Regions from separate parts of the Oceanimonas sp. MB9 genome, predicted to be linked through region 3. Evidence: predicted binding sites of a transcription regulator. Region 3 holds the regulator's gene; each other region holds the start of a gene.
The links. The regulator MetJ, encoded in region 3, represses methionine synthesis genes. The targets are predictions, from matches to a motif close to AGANNTCTAGANNTCT.

Region 1 (3,279 bases), on a different contig from region 3:
CTTTTCAAAATCAACACCGTCGAGGTGTTCAATAAAGGTAGTGACAAAATGTTGACGTGTTTGCTCGCCATCACTGACAATATCAATACCTGCTTGTAGCTGCTCATGCAGCGACACACGCAGCGCATCCTGTTTGCCTTCGATAAGTTCCTCTTCTTGCAATTTCCAGGGTGACCACAGTGTCTCGGGTTGTGCGAGCCAGGATGGTTTGGGTAAGCTTCCGGCAGTGGAAGTAGGTAATAATTTTTTCATGATAGGTACCGTTTAAGTTTTTGTTAATTACAATGCGTAACTGGCAGACCATTGTTCCAGAACAGACTGGTATGGTTTAATGAAATTTTCCTCAGCAAGCTTTCCCTGTTTGATAGCTAACTGGCTACGTTCTTCTCGATCATAAACAATTTGCGTCAACGAATGATCCGAGTTTTTCAGGTTAGGCTTGTAGCATTTCCCTGCCACGGCATTAGCATTATAAATCTCAGGCCGATAGATCTTCTGAAATGTCTCCATCGTACTGATGGTGCTGATGAGCTCGAGATTGCTGTAATCATTCAGCAAATCGCCAAAGAAGAAAAAAGCCAGAGGCGCGACGCTATGTGGCGGCATAAAGTAGCGCACCTTCAGCCCCATCTTCTTGAAATATTGCTCCGTCAGCGATGACTCATTGGGCAGGTATTCAACACCCAATACGGGATGCTGATTTTCGGTCTGATGATAGGTCTTGTTGTCTGAAACACTGAGGCATATCACAGGTAGCTTAGTAAAGTGTTGTTTGTAGGCAGGAGAATTCACAAAGCACTTAAAGAGCTTTCCATGCAGATCGCCAAAACCATCTGGAATGCTAAAGCTGGCTTTACCCTTATTATGACTCAACAGCAATACACTAAAGTCATAATCGCGAACATAAGAGGAGAAGTTATTACCTACAATACCTTCAATACGTTTCTTTGTTTTATTATCAACAATATTTGTTTTCAAAATTTCAATCGTGGGAAAGCTTTGGCCGTTGCCTTCACTATCAACATCCATATCAACAGAAATAATTTCAAGCTCGACTGAATAACGATCCCCTTTGGGGTTATCCCAATTCGCCAGGGCATTAAACCGATTATCAATCATCGTTAAGGCGTTGCGTAAGTTCTCCTGACGGCTCTCGCCTCTGGCAAGGTTAGCGAAGTTGGTAGTAATACGCGTACTGTCTGACGGCTGATAATGTTCGTCGAAGGCAATGCTGTTGATAGTAAATGTAAATTCGTTACTCATAGTCTGGCATCCAATTTCCGAGATAAAACCTGAATTTGTTTCTTGCTCTTTCTGGGCCTGACGATTCTTTTCTATCCAGAAGTCCAGATGTCTAGAGCTAAGCGTGAGTATGTTATACAGGGACGGTTACATGAAAAATAATGATTTGATTTCATAAATACATGAACAAATTTCATGATTTGTGGTAAGCCAAAGCTCTCGGTCGAACGATGTGCCACGTTCTTGGTATGGGACGCTGACAGAGCAGGCTGCAGCCCGGCAGGACAGGCCGGTTCTGTCGGTTGAAAAGTGGCGGCACCACTAGCGGGTAGCCTCTTCATCCATCTGGAAGGTCAGTAAACGTCGATGGACCAGGATTCGGTTGCACTGCCAGCAGTTGCTGAGGTAATGCCGTACTTTATCATGGGCTCACTTCGTGAGCCCGTTCGTCAGAGGGGCAGTTCAGGAGAAGGAGAGACAGGGTTACCTGTATAGAAGGCAGCGCCACCTTACAGTGCCCACAGCAGTATCAGCTTGGAAATGTGCGAGATCGAGCAAGGCTGAGTCATTACCTGACATTCTGAGCCAGAGCAATGAAGTCACTCAGGTAGTGAATCTGTTCTTCGCCTTTTCGCACCCCCAAAAAGATTTGCTTTTTTATGCCATGCTTGCCGAATCGCAGGCTCTTAATGGCCATATGTTTGGCAAATTCATCCACTAGCCAGCCAGGGAGAGCACAGACGCCTCTGCCTGCCGCCACCATCTGCAACATGATTTCCGTCGTTTCGATGGTTTTGTGCTTTTTGACCGAACATTTGGCGGGGTTTAAGAACTGACTGTATATATCCAGTCGCTCGGGCTCTACCGGATAGCTGAACAACACCTCTTCATTCAGCTCATCAGGCATAACCGAGTCTTGCGTCGCAAGCGAATGGGATGATGCAACGACGAGTCTGTGTTCATAATCAAATACCGGTATAAACGTCAGATTGGGTTTATATAAGGGATCGGGAGTAACAAGGATATCTATCTCGTAGCTATAGAGAGCACCCAGGCCACCGAACTGAAATTCCTGCTTTACGTCAATATCAACGTTTGGCCATTTTTCAAGATAAGGTTCAATGACCTTTAACAACCATTGATAGCAAGGATGACATTCCATGCCGATGCGCAGTGAACCCATTTCGCCTGTCGCTATCTGGCGCAATAAATGCTCAGTATGTTTAAATTGTGGCAATACCCGGTTCGCAAGAGTCAATACTTTTTCACCCGCATTGGTAAGCCGCAAGTTTCTGCCTTCTTTTTGCCAAACAGGTGTCTTGAGCTGACCTTCCAGCTTTTTAATGCTGTGACTCAAGGCAGACTGAGATAAATTTAATGACTCAGCAGCCTGAGTTAACGTTCCTTGCTCTTTGATTGCTGCCAGTACTTCAAGATGAAACCTCTCCAACATGCCTTAACTCCGGTCTATAGCACCCAGATCAATGAATATAATTCATGACTCAGTAAAAATACATCATTATTTTCATCATTAATATTTCACTCATGCGCCCATGAATGTCCGGTCAATTCGAAACTCGATAATGCCCGCTGATTGATATTACTGCTCAAAAAAAGAGCCGGAATGTTTACAGCCTCACTCGAGCAAGACAGCTCATCACGACATGCCTTGAAACACTCCAAGTTGGGCGTTGACGATATTGCAGCCAACATAAACCAGCAGTAGCGCCATTAACGCATTAAGCATGCGAAAAAAAGCCGGTGTCCGAATGAGCTTGCCAAGTCGTGCGCCCAGCAGCAGGTAGCTACCCGGGGCTCCAAGCGCCATCCCCCCCAGCAGTACCGACCATAAGGCAATACCTGCTCCGCTGATACCGACAGCCGGAAACTGAACGGTGACAATCGGCAGGATTGCGACCGGCGCCTTGGGGTTACATAACTGCATCAGCAGGCCTGAACGGAACGACAGGGCGGCTTGCCCCACTTTGGCGTCGTCCGCCTTGGCCGGCGTAGTGGATTGAATGGCCGTCTTCCCGA
Region 2 (3,279 bases), on a different contig from region 3:
GCTGTTCCACACGCCGCTGGCCCACTGGCTGACCGAAACCCTGGTGGCCCCGGCTGAGAAATTGCTGCGGCGCTGGCAACTTCAGGGGTAAACCACAAGGGCGGTCAGGCCGCCCTTGTGGTTACCGTGGCAGGCTAACCTGCTCGCTGCGAGGCAGAATGTCATAGTCGATGATCACCGGCAGCCCTTGCTGGTGGCGGCGCAGCATGTCAAAGGCGGCAAAGGCCAGCAGCCGGCGACGCATCAGCGGATCGCGAAAGTGCATTTTCAGGGTTTGTGCCTCGCAGCCCTGCTCGGTCAGCAGCGCCAGCGGAATGCCCTGAGGACCCTCGGCACCGATGGCCAGGGTAATGGTCCGACCCGAGCCTTTCAGCCACTGTGCCAGGTCATCGGCGCTATCGGGCAGCCCGGCCAGGTAATGTCCTTCAAATTCGGCAGTGAGGGTGTGCAGGGTGTCGGTCAGGCGGCCGCCGCTGGCGTCTTCAAATATCACCAGATCCCGGTTGTGCAGTTGTGCCGCCAGGGCATCGAATGTCAGCTCGTCACGGGCCACCAGGTGGCTGCCCACCTGCTCCAGCAACTGGGTCTCGGCCTGGGCGATGGCCTCGTGGTCATCGGTATCGATAATCAGCTTCAGCTCTATGGTGGGGGCATTGGCGCGATACCCAAGAGTAATCCCCTTCGGCCAGGGCAGGCTGTCGAGTCGGTCGCTCAGGCCCGACTCCGACAGCCCGAACAAAAAGTAGCGTTGTACCTGGCTGCGGCCCTGCTGACCCAGTCGGCTGCGCAATCGCGGCAGAATTTCCTCGTCCATCATTTTCTTCAGTTCGGACGGCACTCCGGGCGTAAAGAAAAACAACGCCCGGTTGTGTTGCACCGCAAAGCCGCAGGCGGTGCCGATGGGATTGTCCACCAGCTCGGCGCCCTCGGGCAGCATGGCCTGCTTGATATTGCTTTCCGGCATGATGCGGTTTCGGCTGTTGTATTTCTCCTGCATCACCTCAAGCCAGTGCTGGTTCAGGGCCAACGACACGCCGGCGGCCTCGGCCATGGCCTCGGCGCTGATGTCGTCCGAGGTCGGTCCCAGGCCGCCATTGACGATCACGATATCGGCGTGGTGGCTGCGCTGTTCGAACAGCTCCACCAGATCGGCCTTGTCATCGCCTACGGTAAAACGCCGGCGCACCTGCCAGCCTTGCTCTAGCAGCCGCTGTGACAGCCAGCCGGCATTGGTGTCGGTTATCAGGCCGGTGAGCACTTCGTCGCCGGTGCTGACCAGTTCAATCACGGGGTCCATATGCAAATCCTTGAAGAAAAACGCCCAAATTCTAACGTATCTTGCCGGCGCAACACAGCTAGCTGGTGACAAGCGGCGGCCCTTATTGTAGATTTCTAGATGTCTAGACTTTTCTACCGATGCAGTACATGGAGTAAGCACATGCCCATCAGAATTCCGGATCGCCTGCCGGCGGCCAATGTCCTGAGCCGAGAAAATATCTTCGTGATGACGGAGACGCGCGCGGTCAATCAGGATATACGACCGATGCGGGTGCTGCTGCTCAACCTGATGCCGAAGAAGATTGAAACCGAGAATCAGTTGCTGCGCATGCTGTCGAACTCGCCGCTGCAAATCGGAGTGGATCTGCTGCGCATCGACAACCGGCCATCAAAGAATACGCCGCAGTCACACCTGGAACATTTTTACTTCGATTTCGAGCAGATCAAGGATCAGTTCTACGACGGTTTGATCATTACCGGCGCGCCTCTGGGGCTGACCGACTTCTGCGATGTGGTGTACTGGGACAAGATTGAACAGGTCGTGGAGTGGTCCAAGAGCCATGTGACCTCTACCTTGTTCCTGTGCTGGGCGGCCCAGGCCGGCCTGAAAATTCTCTACGGCCTCGATAAACGCACTCGTCTGGAAAAGCTTTCCGGTGTATATGAACACCAGAACATGGGGCAGTTCGAGCCCCTGGTACGCGGCTTTGATGATGTGTTTCTGGCTCCCCATTCCCGCTATGCGGACTTTCCGCTGGATCTGATTCGTGAGAAAACCAACCTCAAGGTGCTGGCCGGCTCAGAACGGGTGGGCATGTACCTGGCGGTCAGTCCGGATCGCCGTCAGGTGTTCGTGACCGGCCACCCGGAATACGATCCGGATACCCTGCATCAGGAATACATGCGGGATCTGTCCGTGGGCATTGAGCCCAACATGCCGGTGAACTACTACCCGGAAAACAACCCGGACAATGCACCCCGGGCTACCTGGCGCAGCCACGGTCACCTGTTGTTTTCCAACTGGCTCAACTACCACGTTTATCAGCTGACCCCCTACGATCTGAAGACCCTGAGCGCCGCCGGCGATACCCTGACCAAAGACTGGGAAGACTGAACATCAAAAAGGGGCATCAGCCCCTTTATTGTTAATCGATGGGAAAGCCGGCTTTTTCGGCGGCCTTGGCCTTGTTGATCATCGGCGTGATGGTCATGCCCTGCACGATAATCGAGAACAGCACGATGGCGTAGGTCATCATCAGGATCAGATCCCTCAGCTCCACCTGCCCGTCACTGCCCAGCTTGATCCCCGCCGGAATTGACAGCGCCATGGCCAGTGACAGGCCGCCACGCAAGCCGCCCCAGGTCAGAATGCGTACCGAGTATCTGTTGTAGCTGCGCACCCGACGAAAGCCGATATAAGGTATTGCTACACTGGCAAAGCGGCCGGCCAGTACCAGGGGCACCGACAGCACCATCAGGATCCAGGCCTGCCAGTGAAAGTCCACCAGCAGCATGGCCAGGCCGATCAGCAGGAACAACAGGGCATTGAGGAACTCGTCCAGCAGGTGCCAGAAATGATCCAGGTATTTCTGGCTCTGCTCCGAAAAGCCGGTGTAGCGGGTCCAGTTGCCGACGATAATGCCCGCCACCACCATGGCCAGGGCACCAGAAACGCCGAGAATGTTGGCCATGGCAAAGCCGGCGGTGGGCACGCACAGGGTCATCAGCAGCTCCATGGAGCCGTCGTCGGTGGCGCTGATCATGATGTGGCTCATCAGCCCCAGCAGGGCACCAAAGATAATGCCGCCCACGGCTTCGTGGGTGAACAGGGTCATGACCGAGCCGACGCTTGCCTCGTTGCCGTTAAAGGCCACCGCAAAAATGGTGAGGAAGGCCACCAGGCCGATGCCGTCGTTGAACAACGACTCCCCCTCAACCTGAATGGCGATCTGCTCCGGCGCACCCAGCTTCTTGACGATGGCCAGCACTGCTATGGGGTCG
Region 3 (3,279 bases):
CGGAATCCGTTTTTCCGTTCATGGTACTCGCTCTCGTCAAAACCGTGCTCACGATTATATCAGATGGCCCGCTTTGGCATGCAAGCGCAAGCAAATCTCCCATTGTGTTCATTCTGCGGCAGACGTTGGCCGCCAGTTGCGATAACCTCATGTCAGGGCGAGTCAAAAAACGGGACGGGCCATGGCCGACAACAAGCAAAAACCCCAGATACTGCATACCGAACTGGTGGCGGAAAGCCGCCTGTTTCGCGTGGAATCGGTACACCTGCGCTTCAGCAACGGCGTTGAGCGAGTCTATGAGCGCATGCGTGGCGGCGGTCGCGGTGCCGTCATGCTGGTGCCCATGCTGGACGACGACACCATTTTGTTGATTCGGGAATACTCCGCCGGCACCCACAGCTACGAGCTCGGGTTTCCCAAGGGGCTTATCGATCCCGGTGAGACCGCCCTGGAGGCGGGCAACCGGGAGCTGATGGAAGAGGTGGGTTACGGCGCCCGTACGCTTGTCCCGCTCAAGCAGGTCAGCCTGGCCCCCGGTTACTTTGGCAGCCGCATGGACATTCTACTGGCACGGAATTTGTATCCGGAACAGCGGGAAGGGGACGAGCCCGAACCGCTGGAAGTGGTGCCCTGGCCCCTGAGCCGGCTGGACGAGCTGATGGCCCGACCCGACTTTTCCGAGGCGCGCAGCATCTGCGGCCTGTTTTTATTGCAGGACTGGCTGAATAAAGAGGAATAATCATGGATACCAGTGCCCTGTTGCCGGGGGTAAAGGCGGCAGCCCGTGAGGCCGGCAGGCTGATCCTGTCAATGTATAACAGCGGCGAGTATCAGGCCGAAAGCAAGGACGACGACAGCCCGGTAACCAGCGCCGATCTGGCCGCCCATGCTTACCTCGACCAGGCCCTGCGCGCCCTGGCAGACGTGCCGGTATTGTCGGAAGAAGGCGGCGACATTCCGCTGTCCGAGCGCTGCACCTGGCCCCGCTACTGGTTGGTGGATCCGCTGGATGGCACCCAGGAGTTCATTGCCGGCAGCGGTGACTTCTCCACCATGATCGCACTGATTGAACACGGCAAGCCGGTACTGGGGGTGGTCTATGGCCCGGTACACGATCTTATGTATTACGCGGTGCATGGCCAGGGGGCCTTCAAGGAGGCCAATGGCGAGGTCATCCAAATCCACGCCCGGCATTATGCCGCCGACAAGCCGGTGGGCAGCCTGTGCATTGCCATCAGCCGACGGCAGAACGTGGACTGGGTGCGTTCCCGGCTTACCGACGATCTGGACTATCGCCTGCTGCCCCTGGGCTCAAGCTCGCTCAAGTCGTGCCTGGTGGCGGAAGGTGAGGCGGATCTGTACATACGTATCGGCCCCACCGGCGAGTGGGACACCGGCGCCACCCAGTGCATTGTGGAAGAGGCGGGGGGACGCATTCTGGATCTGGGACTGGCGCGGCTCAGCTATAACGAGCGCGACAGCCTGATCAACCCCAACTTCATCACGCTGGGGGACGAAGGCCTGCCCTGGAGCCGGATTCTGCGGGGGAAAGCCTGAATACAACAAGGGCGGCCATGGCCGCCCTTGTTTAATCGTCCTGGCCGAAATCCTCGATTTCAATGCCCAGCGCGGTCATGATTTCCCGGGCGTGGGCCGGAATCTGGTCGGGTACGTCCTTGCGCAGGTCGTCGTCCTGGGGCAGGGGCTGGCCGGTGTAGGCGTGCAGAAACGCCTCGCACAGCAGCTCGCTGTTGGTGGCATGGCGCAGGTTGTTGACCTGACGACGGGTGCGCTCGTCGGTCAGTACCTTGAGTACCTTGAGCGGGATGGAAACGGTGATCTTTTTGACCTGCTCGCTTTTCTTGCCGTGCTCGGCGTAAGGACTGATATAGTCGCCGTTCCATTCAGTTTTCATCGTCCACCTGCGTTCGGAAATTAATTCCGGCGAATTGTAACCCCTGCTTTTTGTATTGGCAATCCAACGGCAAAGCCTTTCAGCCGTCCAGATGGCTTGACGGCTTTTGTTCCCTGGGTTACTGTGCGCTTCTTGAAAATCTTCGTTTCAGGCTGCCGTGCGCAAAGGAGAAGGACATGCCGACTTACAAGACTCAGACCCACGCCGTTCGTACCGGCCTTGAGAGCGACACGCAGCATGGGGCCGTGGTACCGCCCATCTACCTGAGCAGCACCTATTCCTTTGCCGACTTCAACCAGAAGCGGCAGTTCGATTACGCCCGCTCCGGCAACCCCACCCGCCAGACCCTGCTTGACGCCCTGACCCACCTGGAAGGTGGTGCCGGCGCGGCGGTCACCGCCAGCGGCCTGGGCGCCATCAATCTGATCGTGACCTCCCAGCTGCAGCCCGGTGACCTGCTGGTGGTGCCCCACGACTGTTACGGCGGCAGCCAGCGGCTGTTCAACTCCCTGGCCGCCAAGGGCCTGTTTGAACTGGCCTATGTGGATCAGACCGATGCCGACGCCCTGGCCGCGGTCATGGCGCGCCAGCCGCGCATGCTGTGGATTGAAACGCCGTCCAACCCGCTGCTGCGGGTGGTGGACATTCAGGCGCTGTGCGCCGCCGCCCGGGCCGTGGGCGCGCTCAGCGTGGTGGATAACACCTTTCTGTCGCCGGCGCTGCAGCAGCCGCTGAAACTGGGCGCCGACCTGGTGCTGCATTCCACTACCAAATACATCAATGGCCATTCCGACGCCCTGGGTGGCGCCGTGGTGGCGGCGGATCCGGATCTGGCCGAGCAACTGCGCTGGTGGGGCAACTGTCTGGGCCTGACTGGTTCCGCCTTTGACAACTACCTGACCCTGCGCGGCCTGCGCACCCTTGGGGTGCGCATGCGCCAGCACTGTGAAAACGCCGAGGCGCTGGTGGCCTTTCTGCAAATCCAGCCCAGGGTCAAGGCGGTGTATCATCCCAGCCTGCCGGGCAATCCGGGCCACGACATTGCCGCTCGCCAGCAGGCCGGCTTTGGCGCCATGCTCAGCTTTGAGCTGGATGCCGACGAGGCCGGGCTTAAGGCCTTCCTGCAGCAGCTGCAGCTGTTCTCCCTGGCCGAATCCCTGGGCGGGGTGGAAAGCCTGATCGCCCACCCGGCCACCATGACCCACGCCGCCATGAGCCCGGAGGCTCTGGCCGAGGCCGGCATCAGCCAGCAGCTGCTGCGGGTGTCCGTCGGCATTGAGGACGGTGGTGATCTGATCCACGATTTGGAAAACGCATTCAAGGTACTCAGCAAGTAAATGACCATTCTCGAGCCCGAGGCCGGC

Region 1: a site for MetJ is predicted at 1,341-1,356, ahead of OJHNALOF_RS08280 (DUF1852 domain-containing protein). Genes of this name have one in related genera too.
Region 2: a site for MetJ is predicted at 1,395-1,410, ahead of metA (homoserine O-succinyltransferase). Genes of this name have one in related genera too.

What each region holds. Positions count from the first base shown of each region.
Region 1 is NZ_VFBE01000005.1:1,063,334-1,066,612, reverse strand. It holds gene OJHNALOF_RS08285 (methionine synthase) at 1-252, opposite strand, end outside; gene OJHNALOF_RS08280 (DUF1852 domain-containing protein) at 280-1,263, opposite strand; gene OJHNALOF_RS08275 (LysR family transcriptional regulator) at 1,811-2,695, opposite strand; gene OJHNALOF_RS08270 (LysE family translocator) at 2,900-3,279, opposite strand, start outside.
Region 2 is NZ_VFBE01000008.1:4,869-8,147, forward strand. It holds gene OJHNALOF_RS10860 (phosphatase PAP2 family protein) at 1-91, shown strand, start outside; gene OJHNALOF_RS10865 (CinA family nicotinamide mononucleotide deamidase-related protein) at 122-1,297, opposite strand; gene metA (homoserine O-succinyltransferase) at 1,439-2,392, shown strand; gene OJHNALOF_RS10875 (sodium:proton antiporter) at 2,424-3,279, opposite strand, start outside.
Region 3 is NZ_VFBE01000003.1:167,514-170,792, forward strand. It holds gene hslR (ribosome-associated heat shock protein Hsp15) at 1-22, opposite strand, end outside; gene nudE (ADP compounds hydrolase NudE) at 182-739, shown strand; gene cysQ (3'(2'),5'-bisphosphate nucleotidase CysQ) at 739-1,557, shown strand; gene metJ (met regulon transcriptional regulator MetJ) at 1,589-1,915, opposite strand; gene metB (cystathionine gamma-synthase) at 2,092-3,252, shown strand; gene metL (bifunctional aspartate kinase/homoserine dehydrogenase II) at 3,253-3,279, shown strand, end outside.